2 regions of the Paraburkholderia gardini genome follow, and region 2 is predicted to be linked to the other one. Evidence: riboswitches for the same ligand, from Rfam matches in the RefSeq annotation. Region 2 holds a riboswitch; the other holds the start of a gene.

Region 1 (6,744 bases), on a different contig from region 2:
GGCATGGCGGCCTTTGTACTCGCGTCGGCGCTGTGCGGCTTCGCGACGAGCGGCCATATGCTCGTGCTTTCGCGCATCGTGCAGGGCATCGCCGCCGCCGTGATGGCGCCTCAGGTGCTCGCGACGATCCGCGCCGTCGTGCCGACGCACCAGCAAACCAGGGTGATGAGCTTTTACGGCTTTGTTTTCGGGCTCTCGTCGATCGTCGGGCAGCTCGGCGGTGGTGCGCTGATTACCTATCATCCGTTCGGCCTCGACTGGCGAATCATCTTTCTGCTCAACATTCCAGTCGGTATCCTGGCGTTTCTCGGCACATGGCGGTTCGTGCCTGAGAGCCAGCCGGCCGAAAGCACCGGTGTCGATCTGAAGGGCGTCGGGCTGCTGTCGCTGCTGCTGATGCTGGTCATCTATCCGATGACGCATGGGCGCGAAGCCGGCTGGCCCGCATGGACCTTCGTGATGTTCGCGCTCAGCGTGCCGGTGCTCGCGCTCTTTATCGCCGTCGAGCGGCGGATCGAACGCGCGGGCGGCCATCCGCTCGTCGACCTGAAGCTGTTCCGCAATCCAGCATTCGCAACGGGGCTTGTGCTGGCGTTCCTGTTTTACTGTGAAAGCGCGTTCTTTCTAACCTACGGCATTTATCTGCAGACCGGCCTGCACTGGACGCCGTTCGCTTCCGGTATCGCCATCATGCCGTTCGCGACGGGCTTTATCGTGGGCCCGTTCATGTCGCCGGCGATCGTGCGGCGCATCGGCAGCCATGTGCTGACACTCGGGTTCACAATGCTGGCGGCGGGCTTTTCGGTCGTCACATGGGCCGCCGGCCAGAGCGCGACTCCGCAACCGGTTTTCTATCTGGGTCTCGTCTGTGTGGGGATCGGCCAGGGGCTCGTGTTGCCTTCGCTGATGCGCATCGTGCTCGCCGAGGTCGTGCCGGAAAAGGCGGGCCTCGCCTCCGGCATCGTTTCATCGACGTTGCAGATCGGCGCCGCATTCGGCACGGCCGCGATCAGCGGGGTGTTCTTCGGCGTACTCGGGCATCAGACGATGGCCGCTGCGTATTCGCACGCGTTCCAGGTCTGTATTGGCATCACTACCGTGCTGCTGTTCATCTGCATTGCCTTGAGCATGCTGCTGGTCCGGCATCAGCGGATCGCGGCGCGGCATGCGTGATCCGGATGAACCCGGATTGCAATGACGCTTTAATTAAAGATGAGCCGTCTGATTGACATACGGATGACAAAATCGTCAGGGTCATTTACTGCGACGCGAAAACGATTTCCAGATTTCATGTGAATATTTAATGGATTTAAGAAATCCACGTATGCATCGCGTGTTCAGGGATGATTAAAAACCCTGCTTCGCGAAAGCCATGGTGGTAATTTTATTAATAATAGACACGGAATCCGGGAATCGTTGCGACACGAGAAGGCCGTCAGCCGGAATTTCATGTAAATTGCGCGCGACTGCGAAAACCTGTGTGCGCCTGCCCGCAAGACTTTTGCGGCGGCGCATCACTGACTGGCATGTTACGTTCCGCCTGCGCAGCAGTATGTTTCAATCTGTTCCTGAAAGTAATAAACCGTATTGATTGAAAAAACACTTGCCTGGATAAAATTCGATTGTTAATCTTGGCGGGCATTTTGAATTTAACGTCAGTCCGGCGATCGGGATTCGAAGGTCTGGATTGAAGGCGAAGTCCGATTTTGTGAACGACAGTGCTTGAATCGCGGTTCACATTCAAAATCTGCTTAAGTGTTGTCTGCGCGTTGCATGAATTCCGGACCTCGGGATAGCCACGGCAGTTCCGCTTCGACCATGTCCTGTGTTTCATGCAAGTTTCACGCTTTGCATATTCCTTCGCATCGCTCGCTGTATCGCCGAAAAGCCTGATTTGACGTTCCAGACCAGACTGTCGTTCCTGCTGCTGAATGAACGGAGCCCGTCAGTGGGGGGCGTCCCGTCGTACACAGCGCCAGGTGGCCTGTTTCAGGTTCACGCATCGCGGCATCGACAGCTGGGCGCAATTGATCTATTCGTACCGGGGATACTTATGTTGACTGCTACCCTCGACACTGCCGATACGCCGCAACCCGACACCTACCGCGTCGGTGACGTGGTGACACTGAAATCAGGCGGCGCGCGCATGACCGTGACCCATGTGGGGCCCGTTGCGCTGGCGGAAGGGAGCTGGCTCGTCTGCCAGTGGTTCGACGAGCATGGCGAATTGCGCCAGGACGTGTTTGCGCTCGACCGCGTGCGGCCCGAGCCGCGCTCCATCTCCGCCGGCTCCGTGCAGTTACAGCAGCGGTTCGTGCGATTCGGTTACGGACGCTGATTGCGCGTCGACGCCGTCTGTCCGCGCTTTCGTCATTCTTTTCATCCGCTCACGCCGGCGCGCCCGTCCGCGTCGGGCTGCTGCATCGTGAGACGTTCCTGAAACGGCCGCTTCCGCGCGGCCGCTCAACGTTGTTCCGCTTCACGCGCGTCTTGACGTAATAACGTACGTCAGGCTCGCTAGCGACGCGCCTCGGTCGCCATTTTCACGGCGAGCCCGGTGAGCACCGTCCCCATCAGCCAGCGCTGAACGACAATCCACGCCGGACGTTTCGCGAGGAACACCGCGATCGATCCCGCCATGATTGCGACGATCGCATTGATACTCAGGCTCATCATGATCTGCACCGAGCCGAGTGTCAGCGATTGCGCGAGCACGCTGCCGTGCTGCGGATCGATGAACTGCGGCAGCAGCGACAGATACAGCACGGCGATTTTCGGATTCAACATGTTCGTGACGAAGCCCATCGCGAAGAGTTTGCGGGGCCCGTCAGCGGGAAGATCGCGCACCTGGAACGGCGAGCGGCCACCCGGTTTCACGGCCTGCCACGCGAGCCACAGCAGATAGAGCGCACCGCCGAAGCGCAGCGCGTCGTACGCGAACGGCACCGCGAGCAGCAGCGCGGTAATACCAAGTGCCGCGGACAGCATGTAAAACACGAAGCCGAGCGCGACGCCGCCAAGTGAAATCAGGCCCGCCGTGCGGCCCTGGCAGATGGACCGCGAGATCAGGTAGAGCATGTTCGGGCCGGGCGTGAGCGCCATCCCGAGGGAGACGAGTCCGAAGGCCAGGAGACTGGAAAGATGCGGCATTGCATGGCTCCGTGAAAAGTTATCGGTAGCGGAGTGATCCACAACGATCAGGCAATGCCCAGGCGCGCGGCTAGAACGAGAGCGCACGTAACGACATCACCGTGCTCACGGTCCGCGTTTCCCGATGGTGTCTCCATCTTTCAGCGCCAGTCGCGCGGATCACGGCATTATTTCACGTGTGAACGAATCGCGCGAGAAGCGGCGCGCAACAGAAGCATCGCGCGGTGCCCGGCACGCTGTCAGCGCCGCAGCGGCCTGAAAAACCGGCGGATCTCCCCGGCCAGCAGCGCGGGCTGCTCCATCGCGGCGAAGTGCCCGCCGCGCGGCATGTCGGCCCATTGCGTGAGATCGAACACGCGTTCGATCCACGATTGCGGCGGCCGGCTGATTTCCCTGGGAAAGCGCGCAAAGCCAAGCGGCGGACGCACCCGTTCTCCGTGCGTGAAACGCAGCGGCTTCAGGCGCATCTCCCAGTAAAAGCGCATCGACGACGCGATCGTCTGCGTATACCAGTAGAGCGACAGGTTCGTCAGCAGCTCATCCCTGGAGAACACGCTTTCGATGTCGCCGTTGCAGTCGCTCCACGTGCGGAATTTTTCGACGATCCATGCGGCCAGGCCCGCAGGCGAATCGTTCAGCGAAGTGGCGAGAGTCTGCGGCTTCGTGCTGTGCACGTGCGCGTAGCCGCCTTCGAGCGCGGCCCACGTCGCCTTCGCGTCGAGGAAGGTCTGTTCGCGCGGTGTGATGGGCGGATCGCCGGCGGTAAGCGGGGGCTCGTATGAACCGGGCAGGTAATTCAGATGGATGCCGTCGACGTGTTGCGGATGCCGTAACGCAAGCGCAATCGAAACCGCCGCGCCGAGATCGCCACCCTGCGCGCCGAAGCGTTCATAGCCAAGCCCGTGCATCAGTCCGGCCCACAGGTCCGCCGTCGCGAATGCTGACGTGCCCGGTTTCGCCGGCCGCTCCGAAAAGCCGAAGCCGGGCAGCGAGGGCACTACGACGTCGAACGCATCGGCCGGGTCCGCGCCGACCGACGCCGGATCGCACAGATGCGGCAGCAGTTCCATGAACTCGATGAACGACCCCGGCCAGCCGTGTGTGAGCACGAGCGGATAGGGCCTCGGTCCGACGCCCCGCCGATGCACATAATGAATATTGAGGCCGCCCACCTGCGCGACGAACTGCGGTTCGCGGTTCAGGCGCTGCTCGGCGCCGCGCCAGTCGTAGCCTTTCGCCCAGTACTGCGCGAGTTCGCGCACATACGCAGGATCGACACCGAGCGCCCACGGCGAGCCGTCGTAGTGATCGGGCCAGCGCGTATGCTCCAGCCGCGCGCTGAGCGCGAGTACCTGCGTTTCGGGAATCGCAATGAGGAACGGTGTCGTTTCCATCCAGTCTCTCTGGTGAGTGTCGTGTGGCTACTTCATGGGCCGGTCGCGCGTCGCGGCGCGCGACGCGCGCATCCGTACACGCTCGACCAGTTGCTTCGAAAATCCGCGCATCGCCGCGCTACGCCGCGTCGCGACCACTTCACCGGCGACGTTGACGGGTGGATTCGGCTGCAGCGCCCAGTAGAGCGCGAGCCCCCAGCCGAACACCGTCCATCCGAGCACGGCGTTGAAGAGCGCGATCACGAGCACGTCGCGGCGCTTGCGACGGTCCGCGAGAATCGCCGGCAGGAAATAGACCGCAAGCGCGATCGCGGCTCCAATGGCCTGAACAATCAGGCTGACTCCCATGACGGCTCCTGGGCGCGTGGCGTGTCTGGCGATTGTCGCGCGAACGCGGTGATCGTGCATCGCGCCTGTCGAACGGATGGCGCGCGTCATGAAGCGTTTCATGATCGTCGTGCGAGGACTATGATTGGCGTTTTGCACGCGCGGAGGGCCATCATGATTTCTGACGACACCACCCAGCAGGCTCAGCAGGTCGATCACCAGGCGCTTCGGGAGTTCGTCGAGCGCAAATGGAACGACGAGATCGTGCCCGCGTTGACGGACTACATCGCGGTACCGGCCAAAAGCCCCGCGTTCGATCCGGACTGGGTCGGAAACGGCTATATCGAACGCGTCGTGACCGACGCCGCGCAATGGGCCGAACAGCAGCCGGTACGCGGTCTCACGCTGGAAATCGTGCGCCTGCCGGGCCGCACGCCGGTGATCTTCTTCGAAACAGCGGCGACGCGCTCAGGCAGCACCGAGACCATCGTGCTGTACGGTCACCTCGACAAACAGCCGGAATTCTCAGGCTGGCGCAACGACCTCGGCCCGTGGACGCCGAAACTCGAGGACGGCAAGCTGTACGGCCGCGGCGGCGCCGACGACGGCTACGCGATCTACGCAAGCCTGACCGCGCTGGCAGCGCTCGATGCGCAGGGTGTCGAGCGTTCGCGTTGCGTCGGCATCATCGAAACCTGCGAGGAATCGGGCAGCTACGATCTGCTGCCGTACGTCGATGCGCTTCGCGAGCGACTCGGCAAGGTCGGACTCGTGGTCTGCCTCGATTCGGGTGCGGGCAATTACGACCAGTTGTGGCTGACCACGTCGCTGCGCGGTCTCGTCGCGGGCGACCTGGAAGTGCAGGTGCTCGACGAAGGCATTCATTCGGGCGGCTATGGCGGCATCACGCCATCGAGCTTTCGCATCATGCGCCAGCTGTTCGAACGTCTCGAAGACGCGTCGACCGGCAATCTGCTGCCGAAGGGTTTTCATTGCGCGATTCCGGCTGGGCGGCTGCGCGAAGCGCAAGCCACCGCGCGGATTCTCGGCGACGACGTATGGAAGAAGATCCCATGGGCCTGCGGCCAGGATGGCCGTCAGGTACTGCCCACCACGACCGATCCGCAGGAAGCACTGCTGAATTCGACGTGGCGTCCGTCGCTCTCGGTGACGGGCGCGGCCGGCCTGCCTTCGCTTGCCGATGCGGGCAACGTGCTGCGCCCGCGCACGGCATTCAAGCTGTCGCTGCGGTTGCCGCCGCTCATCGACGCCGCGCAGGCCGTGACCACCCTGAAGGCGTTGTTCGAATTCGATCCGCCGTACAACGCGAAGGTCACGTTCAGGCCGGATCAGGGTGCGGCCACCGGCTGGAGCGCGCCGGACCTCGCGCCGTGGCTCGCGTCCGCGCTCAATGGCGCATCGCAGCAGCACTACGGCGCGGACTGCGCGTACATCGGGCAGGGCGGCACGATCCCGCTGATGAACGTGTTGAAGGAAGGCTTTCCGCAGTCGCAGTTCATGGTGTGCGGCGTGCTTGGCCCGAAATCCAACGCACACGGCCCGAACGAATTCCTGCACGTGCCGTATGCGAAGAAGCTGACGGCCACCGTCGCCGAAGTGATCGCGGCGGCCCCCTGATAACGTGCCAGCAATTTTTCAGGCCATCCAGACTATTCAGACCACTAACGGCGCAACGAGATGAACGCCCCGCACGCTACGAAACAACCGATGCCGCTGCGTATCGATGCCGCTCAACTGCACGCGTTCGTATGTGCGATCTGGGAGACGGCGGGCAGTGCGCCGCGCGAAGCCGCATTGGTCGCCGACCATCTGGTTGCGGCCAGCCTGACCGGGCACGATTCGCACGGCGTCG
Region 2 (6,744 bases):
TCGTTCCCGGGCGCGCTCCTTGCAGCACAAGGGCGCGCGTCTGCCATCAACCTGCCGGCCGCAACGTAATCGTAAAGCTGGCCGGCGTTTTTCCATTCGTGTCGAGCGGCATCGGATCCGAACGCTGGACCGCGCGCAAGGCGGCATCGTCCCACTGGGTGTTGCTGCTGCCACGTGTGATCGTTGCGCTCAACAATGTACCCGTCGGCGAGCAGCGCACGGCCACGACCGTTTCGAGGCCCTGCGTATCGCCGGCCCACACGATGTTCGGACGCACACGCCGTTGCACTTTCTCCGCGTAACCTGCCGACGCCGCATTGCCGCCCGCGCCGCTGCCCGTGCCGCTCTTCGCGAGGCCCTGGCCCGTCGAGCCTTCGCCGCCGGCCATGCCCTGCATCTGCGCGAGACGCGCGCGGCGCTCGGTGTCGACCTTCTTCGCCTGTGCTTCGGCCTGCGCCTGCGCGGCCTTTGCCTTCGCAGCCTTTTCGGCGTCCGCTTTCTTCTGTGCGTCGGCCCTGGCCTGCTGCTCATCCTTCTGCTGTTCTTCTTTTTGCTGCTTCAACTGATCCTGCTTCTGCTGCTCGGCGAGTTGTTGCTGCTTGAGCTTGTCGGCCAGTTGCTGTTTCTGCTTGAGCGCGGCGGCTTTCTGCGCGGCGAGGTCTGCGGCCTGCTGTTGTGCGAGTTGCTGCTGACGTTTCGCTTCGGCTTCCTGCTGCGCCTGCAGCTTCTGGCGTTGTTGCTCGGCCAGTTGTGCCTGACGCGCGGCTTCCTCCTGCTGACGTTTCTTTTCCTGCAGTGCGATGTCGGCCTGCTCGTCCTGTACGGGAGGGGCAGGGGCGACCGGTTGCGGTGGCGGCGGAACCGGTCGCGGCATGGGTGTATCCGGCACGGCGGTCCACAACTCGGCTTCGGCGCCGGCCGGCGTGCTGTTCTGCCAGTGAATGCCGTGATACAGGAAGAACCCGAGCAGCACGTGCATCACCAGCGCGAGCACGAACGCGCGCCATGTGCCGCGTTCACGCGGCGGTCGGACGGGAGCGGCGGAATTCTTCCGGATCATTGCGATTTGACGAGCAATCCAACGCGTTTGACGCCGCGAGCTTTCAGATCGGACATCACGTTCATCACGACTTCATACTTGACGGTCTTGTCGGCGGCGATCACGACCGGCTGGTCGGGATGCGTCTGCGCACGGTCGGTGATGAAGCCGTTCAGGTCCGCTCTCGTCATGTCTTCCTGCTGCTGCGTGCCCGCGTCGTCCTTGTACTTGACGCTCATGTTGCCGTCGGCGCGAATGTTGACGATCACGGGCGGTGTCTGCTGCTGCGGCGCGGCGCCGCCGACGGTCGGCAGATTGACGATCGATGGCGCGACGAGCGGCGCGGTCACCATGAAAATCACGAGCAACACAAGCATCACATCGATGTACGGCACGACGTTGATGTCCGCCATCGCGCGGCGCGAACGGCTGCCGCGCATGCTGCTGGAACGGGAGGAACCGGCCATCGTGGACTCCTTAGTGCGCCTGGCGCTGCAGGATGTTCGAGAACTCTTCGATGAAGGTTTCGAAGCGGATCGCGAGGCGGTCGATGTCGTGTGCGTAGCGGTTGTACGCGACCACGGCCGGAATGGCGGCGAAGAGGCCGATGGCGGTGGCCGTCAGCGCTTCGGCGATGCCTGGCGCGACGTTGGCGAGCGTGGCCTGCTGCACGTTCGCGAGACCGCGGAACGCATTCATGATCCCCCACACCGTGCCGAAGAGACCAATATATGGGCTGACCGAGCCAACCGAAGCGAGGAACGCGAGATTCGCTTCGAGCACGTCCATCTCACGCTGGAAGGCTGCCCGCATTGCACGGCGGGCGCCGTCGAGGATCGCCCCCGAATCGTTGAGGCGCTTTTCCTTGCCCTTCAGAAATTCGCGCATGCCCGACTCGAAAATGCGTTCGAGCGCACCAATCGTATGACGGTTGTTCGCGGCGCTTTGATACAGCGCCTGCAGGTCGCCGCCCGACCAGAAATCGCGTTCAAAGCGCTCGGTCTGCACGCGCGCACGGCGAATCGCAAACCACTTGCGGAAGATGAAAGTCCACGACATCAGCGACAGCAGCAGCAATAGCGCCATCACTGCCTGCGCCAGCAGGCTCGCGTTAAGAACGAGGGAAATGATCGACAGATCTTGTGTAGTGTTCATATAGGTTCGCTGTAACGTCCCGGAAGGGGCGTCCGGCTGAAGGGCTTATCGAAGCTTTCCGTCGGGAAACGGAAAACATCAGCTAGGCGCTGGCCGAACCATGCTTTGTGTTGCCTGATCGATACGAGTTCACTGGCACCCAGACAACGGTGCTCAGACCCCCGCGGTTGACACGCTGGCTCCGGCTGGACCGCGCCGCAGCGCGGCAAGCACAGAGGGAGGAATAGCAGTTGGCCTGATCGAGGTGCGCTCGACGCAGCCAACCCGGATGCTCCCCGCAGCAAGCAGCGTTCCTTCTCGCCATGCTTCCTGCGCAAAGTCGACCGATGCCCGGCCAAGCCGCTCGATCCGGCTGACGACGGTGATCATGTCGTCGAGACGGGCCGGTGCGCGATAGTCGAGCGCGGTGCTGCGCACGATGAAGATCGCGCCGGTTTCGTCCGCGAGCCGGGTCTGGTCCACGCCGCACGCGCGCAGCCATTCGGTACGCGCCCGCTCAAATAACTTCAGGTAATTCGCGTAAAAAACAATGCCGCCGGCGTCGGTATCTTCGTAGTACACCCGGATCGGCCAGGTGAAGCCGATTTCCGTGCCGGGCTGACTGGTAGACATATCCATGGCGCGCATTTTACCGGAACGCGCGTCGCTATCCCGATTTTCGGTGCGCGTTCCGCCTGGTATCTGTTAGCCGCGATGGATGCTAAGGCCCGCAAACGTCTGCGCCACGGGCATCAGTTCGATCGTGTTGATGTTGACGTGCGCGGGGCGCGTCGCGATCCAGTAGATCGAATCGGCGATGTCTTCGGCGGTCAGCGGCTGCACGTTCTGATAGATGTTGGCCGCCTTTTCGTCGTCGCCGCGAAAACGCACGTTCGAGAATTCGGTCCCGCCGCACAGGCCCGGCTCGATGTCCGTCACGCGGATCGCGGTGCCGGCCAGATCGGAGCGCAGGTTCAGGCTGAACTGACGCACGAAGGCCTTGGTCGCGCCGTAGACGTTGCCACCCGGATACGGCCACCTGCCCGCGACCGAGCCCAGGTTGAACACATGGCCGCGATTGCGCTCGACCATGCCTGGCAGCAGTGCCCGGGTCACCTGCACGAGGCCCGTGCAGTTTGTGTCGATCATCGTGGTCCAGTCGTCGAGTTCCGCGCGCTGGGCCGGTTCGAGGCCGAGCGCGAGGCCCGCGTTGTTGACGAGCACGTCGACGGCGGCGAATTCCGCCGGCAGCGAGGCGGGTGCGGCTTCGACGGCCGCCCGGTCGCGTACGTCGAGTTCGAACGGAAGAAGCGCGTCGCCGAGTTCGCCGGCGAGTGCGTCGAGGCGGTCCTTGCGGCGCGCGGTGGCGACCACCTTGTGGCCGCCCTTGACGAAGGCCCGGGCGATGGCGGCGCCAAACCCTGCGGACGCCCCTGTGACGAAGACGATCATTGCTGCTCCCTGGTCGGTGGAGAAAAATAAGGTGCCAAGCCTACTTCCAATGCGGCGCTGCGGCAAGGGAAGACCCTGACTGTCTGGGGCGAGTGTCGTGACCGCGGCTGGTGCCCCGGGTTCGCGTGGGTAGCTGGCGGCGATTTTACGAAGCCCGTGCCTCCGGAGCTGATGCCCCTGGCCCCCGGCCCGATGTCATGCTCGAAGCGCTGTGTGGCGCGACTTGCATGACTTGCCCGCCCGGATAGCTTCTGCCCGCAAAACAACGCTGCGAGGTACGCTCCGGCGGGGCCTGTAGCGTGGTTGCCTATTCGATGCGCTTCAAATAAACTAACGCGCTCACCCCTGCGTGACTGGCGATAGAACCCTCGGGGTTCAAGGTGGAACAACCCACCGTGAAGCGCAGGGTGCCGTTTTTGCCGTTCGCCTGGGCAGCCGTGATCCGCGCGCGATATTTTGCGCCGCCGGTGGCTGCCTTGCCTCGCGTGTACGGTACATCTCCATCCGCCACGTCAAGGCTGGCCCAGCCGCCAGCAGCGCCGCATACCCGCTACGCCTTCTGCACACAATTCGGCGCACGATCCGGTCAACCTGAACACATTTAACGGAAACCGTATGTTTGACAGAGCCAAAAGCACCATCGCCAACGTCGATCCCGAACTCTGGAAGGTGATCGAACAGGAAAACCGCCGTCAGGAAGACCATATCGAACTGATCGCGTCCGAAAACTACACGAGCCCCGCCGTGATGGCCGCGCAGGGTTCGCAACTCACGAACAAGTACGCGGAAGGTTATCCGGGCAAGCGCTACTACGGTGGCTGCGAGTACGTCGATATCGCGGAACAGCTGGCGATCGACCGTGTGAAGCAGCTGTTCGGCGCCGAAGCCGCGAACGTGCAGCCGAACTCGGGCTCGCAGGCAAACCAGGGCGTGTTTTTCGCGATGCTGAAGCCGGGCGACACGATCATGGGCATGAGCCTCGCTCACGGCGGTCACCTGACGCACGGCTCGCCGGTCAACATGTCGGGCAAGTGGTTCAACGTCGTGAGCTACGGCCTGAACGAAGCCGAAGACATCGACTACGACGCGGCTGAAAAGCTTGCCCAGGAACACAAGCCGAAGCTGATCATCGCCGGCGCGTCGGCTTTCGCGCTGCGCATCGACTTCGAACGCCTGTCGAAGATCGCGAAGTCGGTGGGTGCGTATTTCATGGTCGACATGGCGCACTACGCGGGTCTGGTGGCCGCGGGCGTGTATCCGAACCCGGTGCCGCACTCCGATTTTGTCACGACGACCACGCACAAGAGCCTGCGCGGCCCGCGCGGCGGTGTGATCCTGATGAAGGCCGAGTTCGAGAAGCAGATCAATTCGGCAATCTTCCCGGGAATTCAGGGCGGACCGCTGATGCACGTGATCGCCGGCAAGGCCGTGGCGTTCAAGGAAGCGCTGTCGCCGGAATTCCGGGAATACCAGCAAAAGGTGGTGGACAACGCACGCGTGCTGGCGGAAACGCTCGTGAAGCGAGGCCTGCGCATCGTGTCGGGCCGCACCGAAAGCCACGTGATGCTGGTCGACCTGCGCGCGAAGAACATCACCGGCAAGGCTGCGGAAGCGGCGCTCGGCGCAGCGCACATCACGGTCAACAAGAACGCCATTCCGAACGATCCGGAAAAGCCGTTCGTCACGAGCGGTGTGCGTCTTGGCTCGCCGGCCATGACGACTCGCGGCTTCGGTGAGAAGGAAGCGGAACTGGTGGGCAACCTGATCGCCGACGTGCTCGACAACCCGGAAGATGCCGCCACGATCGAACGCGTGCGCGCACAGGTCGCCGGGTTGACGAAGCGTTTCCCGGTGTACGGCTAACCAGCCATGCGCTGCCCCTTCTGCCGGCATGACGACACACAGGTGGTTGATTCGCGTGTGTCCGAAGATGGCGCCGCGATTCGCCGGCGCCGGCGCTGCCCGGCCTGCGACAAACGTTTCACGACGTATGAGCGGGTCGAGCTGGCGTTGCCTTCGGTTGTCAAGAAGGATGGCAGCCGCACTGAATTCGATCGCCGCAAGATTGTCGCGAGCATGCAACTGGCGCTGCGCAAGCGCCCGGTTGCCGCCGATGCAATCGATGCGGCGGCTTCGCGTATCGAATACCAGCTGCTTGGCAGCGGTGAGCGCGAAGTTCGCAGCGAGCGCCTGGGCGAACTCGTGATGAACGAGTTGCGCGAGCTCGATACGATCGCCTATGTCCGCTTCGCCTCCGTCTACCGGCGCTTCGAGGACGTCTCCGAATTCGAGGACGTGATCGAGGAATTCCGGCGCATGGCCGCGCCTCCTGCCGCGCCTGGCAAGCCCACCCGCAAGCGCTAGTTCTTCGCGCATCCGCATTTCCTTCCCCTTGAGTCGCTGTCACGCCTGAATTCTGGCGTGTGAATGCGCGCGTCCGCTACCTGGCCATCCGGCCGATTGTAGGCGTTCGAGGTGCCCGGTAAATTGTCTGCATTCTTCGAATCATTCAGGGATGCAGATGAAAATGAACGCCTTTCCGGTTCCACATGGTGATGGATTCACGCTGGTCGAAACGCTTGTTGTTATCGCGCTGCTCACGGTACTTGCCGTACTGGCAACACCGTCGTTTTTTGCGTGGCGCGTGCGTGATCAGGTCGACGCGCGTGCGAAAGCACTCGTTTCGACGCTGGCGTTTGCCCGTGGGGAAGCGCTCAGGCGGAGCGCGCGCGTAACCGTGTGCCGGATCGACAGCGCGCTTCACTGTCTTGCGGCCGGCAAGCCATGTCCGGCCGGCACCGCTGACTGGTCGTGTGGATGGGCGGTGATGTTGGAACGGGCGGGCCGGTCGTCACTGTTGCGCATGCAGCCGGATCTCGCGGCGGTCAGTGTGACGGGAACGTTGACCGATGTGGCGTTCACGCCGCCGGCCGGTCAGGTTATCGGCAGTTTTCGCAGCTTCGAGTTTGCACCGCGTTCGCCTTCGGCGGCCACCCGCGGCGACCGGTGGCGACGCTGTGTGCGAATCGCGGCCGGTGGCCGCGCGCGCGTGATCGAAGGCGCTTGCGGGGCGTCGTCATGAAAATGTGCCGTCATGGAAACTGTTCGGGCAGCACTCT

Evidence for each region. Region 2 has a riboswitch for ZMP and ZTP ahead of glyA (serine hydroxymethyltransferase). Riboswitches for the same ligand answer to the same signal wherever they lie in the genome.
Region 1: linked by a shared signal. The riboswitch ahead of LPA37_RS04415 (LysE family translocator) and the one ahead of glyA (serine hydroxymethyltransferase) in region 2 are both predicted to bind ZMP and ZTP.

Annotation. Positions count from the first base shown of each region.
Region 1 is NZ_CAJQZB010000003.1:192,448-199,191, forward strand. It holds gene LPA37_RS04405 (MFS transporter) at 1-1,173, shown strand, start outside; gene LPA37_RS04410 (YodC family protein) at 2,054-2,338, shown strand; gene LPA37_RS04415 (LysE family translocator) at 2,518-3,150, opposite strand; ZMP/ZTP riboswitch at 3,200-3,314, opposite strand; gene LPA37_RS04420 (epoxide hydrolase family protein) at 3,390-4,544, opposite strand; gene LPA37_RS04425 (superinfection immunity protein) at 4,572-4,892, opposite strand; gene LPA37_RS04430 (M20 family metallopeptidase) at 5,046-6,509, shown strand; gene LPA37_RS04435 (malate/lactate/ureidoglycolate dehydrogenase) at 6,570-6,744, shown strand, end outside.
Region 2 is NZ_CAJQZB010000012.1:108,373-115,116, reverse strand. It holds gene tolA (cell envelope integrity protein TolA) at 47-1,060, opposite strand; gene tolR (protein TolR) at 1,057-1,506, opposite strand; gene tolQ (protein TolQ) at 1,517-2,194, opposite strand; gene ybgC (tol-pal system-associated acyl-CoA thioesterase) at 2,348-2,821, opposite strand; gene ydfG (bifunctional NADP-dependent 3-hydroxy acid dehydrogenase/3-hydroxypropionate dehydrogenase YdfG) at 2,879-3,625, opposite strand; ZMP/ZTP riboswitch at 3,965-4,065, shown strand; gene glyA (serine hydroxymethyltransferase) at 4,241-5,488, shown strand; gene nrdR (transcriptional regulator NrdR) at 5,495-5,989, shown strand; gene LPA37_RS11320 (GspH/FimT family pseudopilin) at 6,147-6,707, shown strand; gene LPA37_RS11315 (type IV pilus modification PilV family protein) at 6,704-6,744, shown strand, end outside.